3 regions of the Paenibacillus sp. J22P90 genome follow, and region 1 is predicted to be linked to each of the others. Evidence: predicted binding sites of a transcription regulator. Region 1 holds the regulator's gene; each other region holds the start of a gene.
What was found. Region 1 encodes LexA, which represses DNA repair genes until DNA is damaged. Its sites were predicted from a motif close to CGAACATATGTTCG; they were not measured.
Positions count from the first base shown of each region.

Region 1 (3,288 bases):
GCATGCCGATGCTTCCCGATCCCAAAATATCAGTCGTCAGCTTGTCCCCAATCATAATGCCTTCCGCAGCATCAATCTCAAGCAGACTTAAGGCATAGTTAAAAATAGCCGCAGCAGGCTTCCCTTGTCCAAATTCACCGGAAATCACAATATGATCAAAGTACGGAGCAATCGCAGGAACACCTGCTAATTTCTCCTTTTGAAGATCAGGAGAACCGTTCGTTAATAGAAGCAGCTTGTAATTGCCCTTCAAAGCATCTAACACACGGAACGTTTCTTCGTAAACATAGGGACGTCTGCGACGTTCAGCTGCAAACAACTCACCTAGCTTGTAACCTAGCTCACGATCTTCAATCCCCAGCGCAGCAAGCCCTCTCGTCCATGATTCTGTGCGATAGCCTGGTGCCAATTTCTCTAGTTTGCGGAAGTTTTCGTCCTCACCTTGTGTGAAATTCGCCCATAGACCCTCAAAAGGATTGATTCCAATCATTTTGGTAAATGGGAACGTCTCAAAGGATTCGTATAAGCTTCTAGCTTCTTTACGAACAGATGCTTCTAACTCCTCTGGATTTACATTCACATGCTTCGCCGCTTCTTCACAAGTTGCAGCAAAAGCCTCCTCTACACTGCGATCATCCCATAGCAAAGTATCATCCAAATCAAAAAGCACAGCTTTCAACGTCATCATTCATTTCCCCTTTGAATGTAGTATCTATATGTAGGCTTATTTCTCTTCGTCAGTAAACTTAATGGAATCGAGTTGGACCTTCAGGTTTCCTCTAAAGGCATTGATATAGATCTTTCTTAATTCGTTACGCTCTTCTAGCTCAGCATCTGTCAGGCCTTCCGCCTTCGCCTTACGAGCTAGTTCATTGATACGCGCAATCGTCTTATCCATGCTGTCACTCATTGTAATCCTCCCAGTCAAAATTTCAATATGAGTACTACTTTGCCATCACCGATTAGGAATGTCAAGGATAGACACAAAGAGACATAGCTCAAGCGCCATGTCTCTCTTTCATTTATATGAATAAATCAATAATTTAAGGAAGTACTAGAACTTGTCCAGCTTGCAATGAGTTGCTCGATAAATGATTAAATGACTTCAATTTCTCGATGTAAGAACGCGTGTTCTCACCCTTCTTTTTGTGCAGTTCTGCGACTCCCCAAAGCGTGTCACCGCTTTGAATGACAATCTTCTCGTGCTGGACAACTTTCTCCGATGGTTGAACAGAAGCAGTTGATGCAGCTACTGTAACGCTCCCATCACCTGCATAGGCTTGTACAATCGCACCAAACGAAAACACAGTACCAAGTATGACTGCGATCAGCAAGAAACGAAGTAGTAACTTCGCATAACCTCGTTTATTGTTCATCCCTCTGGATGTGTGAGCAGCACCTTGACGTGTAGTTGTTGCGTTCGATTGTGAGTAAGCCATATACATAAAATTCATCCCCCAAACATTTGTTCTGATATTAGAATAACACGAACACATGTTTGAGTCAATCGTTTTTCGAACTTATGTTTGTACGAACTCGGGTTCTATGTTATACTTTGGGTAATGATTCCCAGTATTGGAGTGATAACTTATGAGTAAAATTTCGCAGCGTCAACAAGCCATCATGGAATTCATTAAGAACGAAGTGAAAGACAAAGGCTACCCGCCTTCCGTTAGAGAAATCGGCGAAGCTGTTGGACTAGCCTCCAGTTCGACCGTACATGGGCATTTGGAGCGTCTTGAGAAAAAAGGCATGATTCGTCGAGATCCAACCAAGCCCCGTGCAATCGAAATCCTGGGACTTGATGGTGCTGAATCTAATTTCGCAGTGTCCGTCGCTCGTGTTCCTCTCGTAGGTAAAGTAACGGCTGGTGTTCCTATTACAGCCACTGAGAATATCGAAGACTACTTCCCGCTTCCTTCCAGCATGGTCGGTGACAACAACGTGTTCATGCTCAGCATTATGGGTGACAGTATGATTGAAGCTGGTATTCATAATGGCGACTATGTCATCGTAAAACAACAGCAAACAGCTAATAACGGCGATATTGTCGTTGCTATGACAGAAGACGATGAAGCAACAGTTAAGCGTTTCTACAAGGAGAAGGATCATATCCGCCTTCAACCAGAGAACTCCGCGCTGCAACCGATTCTATTGAAAAATGTGACGATTCTTGGTCGCGTGATTGGATTGTTCCGGGATATGTAGCATCGATGTAGGCGAACAAATGTGGGGGAATCCGCCCATAAAAAGCATAAAAGAGGAGCTAAGCGGCATATGCCACGTAGCTCCTCTTTTTTATTCAGAAGTTGGTTACAGGTTTGACTAAGCCGCAAGGGACAAAAGGTCAAAGATGCAAAAATACACTTACTTTCGGGGAAAACGCCCCAAAATGACTAAATTAGTGCAAAAAAGCACCATCTAGGACCGATGATGCACCAAAACGACGAATACTCACAGAAAAAGTTGCCTATTTGCAAGCATTTCGCATATCAAACATACGTTCGTGTAATGAGTTGCATTTTTGCATTTTTGCATTTTTGCACTTTTGAACATAATGCTTCGTCCTCGTCAATTTGTGATCCCATTCGCTTACATTTCAATCACAATTAGAACGTTAACACCCAGTTCCCCGCACGGAAGATCGGCTCAATTGTCCCATCCGCTAATTCCCCATCGATCTCAAGCTCTGCTGAACCGATCATGAAGTCGACATGAATCAATGAGCTATTCCCTCCGCGAGCTTTCAATTCCGCATTCGTCAGTTTGGTACCATCCGTTAAATTAATCGGATAGCAGCTCCCCAACGCCAAGTGGCAGGAAGCATTCTCATCGATGCCTGTATTGTAGAAAATACGATTTACATTAGAAATCGGAGAATCGAAAGGAACAAGTGCAACTTCACCTAAGTAGCGCGCCCCTTCATCCATATCCAGCAAACGAGCCAAATGTTCGTACCCCACCTCTGCCGTAAAGTCTACAACCTTACCCGCTTCAAATGTAAAGGTAAACTTATCCACCAACGCTCCGTTAATATTCAATGGCATTGTACTCGCCACTTTGCCGCTAACACCTGTTCGGTTCGGGATCGTGAACACTTCCTCTGTCGGCATATTCGCCACATAACGGATGCCTCGCGCGTTCTCATTATCCCCACCTAGCCAAATATGCCCCTCTGGCAACTCAACACGTAAATCCGTACCCGTAGCACGATAACGCAGTGCTTTGTAGCTTCTTGCATTCAATAAGCTGTGCGTCGCCTTCAGCGTATCCAAATGTTTGTGCCAA
Region 1 covers NZ_JCAUAY010000004.1:591,683-594,970, forward strand. Annotated here, with positions in the region: gene AC58UX_RS17065 (HAD family hydrolase) at 1-685, opposite strand, end outside; gene AC58UX_RS17070 (DUF896 domain-containing protein) at 725-910, opposite strand; gene AC58UX_RS17075 (LysM peptidoglycan-binding domain-containing protein) at 1,044-1,445, opposite strand; gene lexA (transcriptional repressor LexA) at 1,591-2,208, shown strand; gene AC58UX_RS17085 (aminopeptidase) at 2,610-3,288, opposite strand, start outside.

Region 2 (3,288 bases), on a different contig from region 1:
GGCGTCCCAGCTAACGGTTCGTATTGTATCGTATAGCCCGCTTGAGGCGATGACGACAGACTTTTTCGTCGAACGATTTACACGATGTTTCCTTCATCGTCAGCGCTTTGTGAAAGGCGCACAGTCTTATCGCTTGGTGTATGGGGAAGCTGATTTTCTGCCAGGACTCATTGTGGATAAATTCGAGAACACGCTTGTTGTTCAGCTTTTGACCTTGGGAATGGACCTCTGCAGAGAAAGTATTGTGGAAGCACTGGTTCAAGTCATGAAGCCAGCAGGGATCTATGAGCGAAGTGACGTTTCGATCCGTGAACTGGAAGGTTTAAAGCAAACGAAAGGCCTTTTATATGGAGACTGCGCAAAGCATGTTGATATCTTGGAAAATGGCCTTCGGATCCGCGTAGATATTGAGGAAGGTCAGAAAACGGGCTACTTCTTCGACCAACGTGAAAATCGTGCAGCGATCGAGCCATTGATGACAGGGTGGGGGCACCGGAGCGGCATCAATCTGACCGAAATCGAAGAGAATGGCGTAACGCAGATGCTTCCTGTGAACGCAAATGGCAAGGTAGTGACGTTCCCGCTCTGGGATGGTGCCTCTGTGCTGGAGTGCTTCTCGCATACGGGAAGCTTCACGTTAAACGCATGTAAATTCGGCGCTAAAAAAGTAACCTGTCTCGATATTTCCGAGCATGCGATTGAAAGCGCACGTACGAACGTCGCTTTGAACGGTTTCGAGGATCGCGTTGAATTCGTTGTTGCGGATGCTTTTGAGTATTTGCGAACGCAAGTGAAAGGCTTGGATGAGCGCAAGCTTCGCTCTGCAGCAGGTGCTGCTGGTCAAGCTAAGATCGACACCTCAAAGCCAGTTGGTACAGGTGGTCGGACTTGGGACGTTGTAATTTTGGATCCTCCTGCCTTCGCGAAAACGAAAAGTGCGGTTGAAGGGGCATGCCGCGGCTATAAAGATATCAATTTGCACGGCATGAAGCTTGTGAATGAGGGAGGCTATCTCGTTACTGCGAGCTGTTCCTATCACATGCATCCGGAGCTGTTCCTTGAAACGATTCATGCGGCGGCAACAGATGCGGGTAAATTACTCCGCTTAATTGAATTCCGCGGTGCAGGGATGGATCACCCGCGTATTCTAGGCGTAGATGAGGGGCATTATTTAAAATTTGCGATATTTGAAGTGCGCAGCAAATAAATAGTGAGTTTTCTTGAAAAAGAGCAAAGCTGGAGTTTTTCTGGCTTTGCTTTTTTTGTGCTGTGAAGAAGCCTTTCCGTATTTCATTTTCCATGTTACAATAATAGAATATATGTTCGTATTACTATTATTAAGTAAGTCCCCAAGAACCCCCTCCATCATCTACCACACCGACTCAGCACCAAAAATATGCTAGAATAGAGAGATAGAATACGAGAATTGCTTATGAAGCAAGCTTTCCGACGGAAAGTGTTAGGAGGCCCTGAATGTCCATTCGATTCGTGATTGGTAGAGCCGGGAGCGGCAAGAGTGAACACTGTTTGACGGAAATGAAAAAGCAGCTAGCTATAGCGCCAGAAGGAGATCCTTTAATTCTGCTTGTCCCTGAACAAGCCACATTTCAAGCGGAGCATGCGTTGGTTTCAGATCCAAGCATTCGCGGGATGATTCGCGCGCAAGTACTAAGCTTTCACCGCTTAGCTTGGCGTGTGATGCAAGAAGAAGGCGGCACGGCAAGACTGCCTATTGATGATACAGGTAAGAAACTGCTGTTAACGAGCATTTTACATAAATACAAGAGTAAGCTTCGTCTTTTCGGACACTCGGCCGAGCAAATGGGCTTCGTAGATCGGCTTAACCAGCTTTTTACAGAGATGAAACGCTATTGTGTGACCGCTGATCAGCTGGAGGCTCATGAGAACAAGCGTGTGACGAATCTAGGTGAGCACGGCTTATTGCGCGATAAAATGCACGATATTCATTTGGTGTATCGCCAGTTTGAGATGGAGCTTGCCAAGCAGTACTTGGATGGCGAGGATTACTTGACGCTGCTGGCAGAGCAGGTAGCAAGCTCCGGTTATTTGCGTTCCGCTTCGATTTGGATAGATGGGTTTCACGGCTTTACGCCGCAAGAATTCAAGGTGCTTGGTGCTTTGTTTGCGGCTTGTAAGCAAGTGACGATTACGCTGTGTCTGGATCGCGAGCTGCAGGCGGGGGATACACCGGATGAACTGGATTTATTCCATCCTACTGCTACGACGATGGTTCGCTTGCAGGAGATGATTTGGCAGCTTGGCCTAGACGCCGCTGAAGTGATTCAGCTTGCACCAGATCGTTATCCACGCTATGAAGATAGTCCAGCGCTTGCGTATTTAGAGCACAATTTTGACCGGCGAATTGGCGGGGGAGCAGCTAAATACAAGGCTTCCGCTGGAGAAAAGATAGGTGATCAGCTCGTCATTCGGGAAGCTGTTCATCGCCGTGCTGAGGTTGAAGGCGCTGTGCGTGACATGCTGCATTTAGTTCGAGAGCAGGGTGTGCGATGGCGTGAAATTGCCGTTATGGTACGGAATATGGAAGGCTATCAAGATCTGTTAAACATGGTGCTTACGGATCATGAAATCCCTCATTTTTTCGATCAAAAGAGGTCGGTACTTCATCATCCACTCGTGGAATTTATTCGGTCTGCCCTAGAAGTAGTTCAGCATAATTGGCATTACGATGCCGTATTTCGTTGTATTAAGACCGATTTATTGCTTCCTCTCGATGCGACTTCGTCAAGGACGGATCTTGATAAATTAGAAAATTATGTGTTAGCCTTCGGTATTCAAGGGTATCGATGGACGGATGGAAAGCCATGGACGTATCAATTTCGTGTCAATTTGGAGCAAGCGGAACAAGAGAGTCAGGCACAAAATGTGGAGCTTCAAGCGTTAAATGCTAGCAAAGCTTTAGTTGTACGTCCATTGTTAGCGCTAGCCAATCGTCTGGCACAGGCCCGTACGGTTAAAAGTCAGGTTGAAGCGGTGTATGAGCTTTTGGTCACGGTTCAAGCTCCAGAGAAGCTGGAAGCATGGACTCAGCAAGCCACACGTGACGGCAAGCCGGAAAAGGCTCGTGAACATGGTCAAATGTGGAACAGTGTCATGGATATGCTGGATCAATTAGTTGAAACCATGGGCGATGATGAACTCTCTTTGGAGCTATTCAACGGCCTTATAGAAACAGGAATGGAAAGCATGAAGCTAGGCTTAGTTCCGCCTTCCATGGATCAATTGCTGATCGGAAGTATGGACCGGACT
Region 2 covers NZ_JCAUAY010000005.1:50,013-53,300, forward strand. Annotated here, with positions in the region: gene AC58UX_RS17570 (class I SAM-dependent rRNA methyltransferase) at 1-1,207, shown strand, start outside; gene addB (helicase-exonuclease AddAB subunit AddB) at 1,474-3,288, shown strand, end outside.
Region 2: a site for LexA is predicted at 1,313-1,326, ahead of addB (helicase-exonuclease AddAB subunit AddB). Genes of this name have one in related genera too.

Region 3 (3,288 bases), on a different contig from region 1:
GATTTTGAATACATTATGAAAATATACATTGTTATTTTATCTTTTGTCGAAGAAGCTTGTCAAGCGAATGTCAAAGAGTTGATTATTTAGGCCCACTATTTTCGAGACGATAGTTAACTGCATTAAATAAAATCGAAATTAATTAATGCCATTAAATATCATCAAATCCATCTTCCATGAAGGCCATTTCCTCATTCTCTGTTTCACTAATAATCTCGCCCAAGACCTTCGATACAATAGACCCCGTGTAGCCTCTTCGCATTAGAAATGCCGCAGTTTTACGCTTTCTATCCATCACTTGTCCTGTCGTTTGCTTCCATTTCGTGCTTGCTATTTTGAGTGCCCCGGCATACTCATCCTCAGGATCAATGGACTCCATGGTACTTTTAACCACATCTTGATGGATCCCTTTTTGTTGAAGTTCTTGTCGAATCAAGTTACGTCCTTTGCGCTGAGTTATGACCCGATTATCTGTCCACATCTTCGCAAACTCTTCATCATTGATATATTTGTTTTCAACTAGTTTCACACTTGCCCATTCAATAATAGGAGCCTCGAAACCCTTCTCCTTCAGTTTACGCTTTACCTCTGATAGAGAATGAGGACGTCTTCCAACCATATAAAGTGCCTTTACGTAGGCCAAATTTTGCTCCTCATCGATCAGGATAGCTTCAATCGCTTGCTTGTATAAAGATTCACCTTTGTTTAAACGATGTTTGATCAAAATATCTTCGTGAACTGAAAAAGCGTATTCCTCATTAAGATAAATGTTATAGCGAGGTCTTCCTTGTTTTTGTTTCTCAACCCTAGTTATGATTTGTAGTTGTTCCTCTTGTTGCTCATTTTGTTGTTCCTCTTCGTGATTCACTTCTATAACCTCCATAATGAAGAAAAGCACCTCAACACAAGGTTAAGGTGCTTCTTCCAGCCTATCTGACAATCCTATTCAAAAGCTGTTTCCAACTCATCTTCCTCGTCATCCGTGTTTGGACCTACGACTTTAATTAAGTTGCTGTTCTCTCTAATTCTCAGTTCAATCGTTTCGGAGATCGCTTTATTATCTTTCAAGAATTGCTTCGCGTTCTCACGACCTTGACCAAGGCGTTCACCTTCATAGGAATACCAAGCGCCGCTCTTATTCACGATATCCAGCTCAGTCCCGATATCAATAATACTACCTTCGCGTGAGATACCTTCACCGTACATAATATCGACTTCAGCTTGTTTAAATGGAGGTGCTACTTTATTCTTAACGACCTTAATTCTCGTACGGTTACCAACCATGTCATTACCTTGTTTGATAGTTTCAATACGACGAACATCCAAACGAACGGAAGAGTAGAACTTCAATGCACGACCACCTGGCGTTGTCTCAGGGTTACCGAACATAACGCCAACTTTCTCACGCAATTGGTTAATGAAAATAGCGATAACTTTGGATTTATTGATTGCTCCAGACAATTTACGAAGAGCTTGTGACATCAAACGTGCTTGAAGACCTACGTGAGAATCCCCCATGTCGCCTTCAATTTCCGCTTTAGGTACTAGTGCTGCAACGGAGTCGATAACAATAATATCAACCGCGCCACTGCGTACAAGTGCTTCCGCGATCTCAAGCGCTTGCTCACCTGTATCTGGCTGGGAAAGTAATAGTTCATCTATATTAATACCAAGCTTGCTTGCATATGAAGGATCCAACGCATGCTCCGCATCGATGAAAGCAGCTTGTCCGCCGACTTTCTGAACTTCAGCAATTGCATGTAGAGCGACTGTTGTTTTACCTGATGACTCTGGTCCGTATACTTCAATAATTCTTCCACGCGGGAATCCACCTATTCCAAGTGCGATATCAAGGGCAAGAGCACCTGATGAAATCGTTTCAACTTGCATATGTGTAGATTCTCCAAGCTTCATGATGGAGCCTTTTCCGAACTGTTTCTCAATTTGACGTAATGCGTTATCAAGTGCGGCACGACGATCTGACAAAACGACCACTTCCTTCTATCATTATAGGTATATGATAACTTGTTTTGGCATGTTTGCCAAGCATTTTTTCGAACATACATTCGTTTTTTCTGCGAACAAACAAAAAACCGTAACAAAGTTATCGCTTTGCTACGGTTCTTCCGTTAACTAACTCCAATTATAGTAGATTTCTAATTGTCTTTCAACTGTTTCCATAATTGATAGAGTGCACGCTTTGCAGCTCTTTGTTTGATAAACGCTCTATTGCCAGATAATTGGAGAGTAAAGACTTCTGTCTTCGCATTCTTTTGTGCTAACCCGACATAGACAAGCCCTACAGGCTTCCCTTCAGACGTGCTTGGACCCGCCACTCCGGTCACCGAGATCCCAAAGTCACTACCTGTCCTAATAATCAACTGCTCAGCTAAAATGACGGCTGTGTCGCTGCTGACAGCGCCTGGGGCACCTTCCCCCTCCAAAACATCCATTGGAACACCAAGTAACTTATGTTTTAAAGCGTTAGAGTACACGATAATACCGCCTAAGAATGATTGTGAGCTGCCCGGCACGGCTGTTAATAAATCACTTAGCAAGCCCCCTGTACAGCTCTCAGCCACGGCGAGTGTCTTCTTACTTGCTGCGAGTAACTGTAAGATGATCGTCTCTATAGGCACGTCTTGATCCGCGTAGAGATACTCCCCTAGCCGATTTATAATTTCAGCTTCAGTCGCTTGTAATTTCTGCTCGCCTTCTTCAGCCGTATGTGCACGCGTAGTTAGACGAATGGTCACTTCACCCTCATTGGCGTATGGAGCAATGGTCGGATCCGATTGCGACTCAATCAAATCCAACAAATGATGCTCCAAATTGGACTCCCCAATGCCAGCAAATTTCAACATTTTCGAATATAGCGGCACTTCATTCGTCATTAAAGATTTCAGCCAAGGCACAGCATAGTTCGTAAACATCGGCTTCATTTCTTTCGGAGGACCTGGTAAAAGGATAAAATACGTCCCCTCAAACGTCAGCGCATTGCCAACGGCCAAACCTGTATCGTTATGTAAGGGATCGCTGCCTTCTAACATCAGGGCTTGTCGTCGATTGCTCTCCACCATATGAATTCCTCGCGAGGAAAACATGTGAGTAATAGCCTCCATGGACGGCTCGTGAAGCACTAATTTGCGCCCCGTCAATGCCGCTAAGACATCTTTAGTCAGATCATCTTGAGTCGGCCCTAGACCGCCTGTACAAATGACTACATCAGCTCGAGATGCCGCTAATTTCAAACTTTCTAATAAGCGCTGTTCGTTATCGCCAACTACG
Region 3 covers NZ_JCAUAY010000005.1:438,095-441,382, reverse strand. Annotated here, with positions in the region: gene AC58UX_RS19540 (regulatory protein RecX) at 152-868, opposite strand; gene recA (recombinase RecA) at 943-1,986, opposite strand; gene AC58UX_RS19530 (competence/damage-inducible protein A) at 2,157-3,288, opposite strand, start outside.
Region 3: a site for LexA is predicted at 2,056-2,069, ahead of recA (recombinase RecA). Genes of this name have one in related genera too.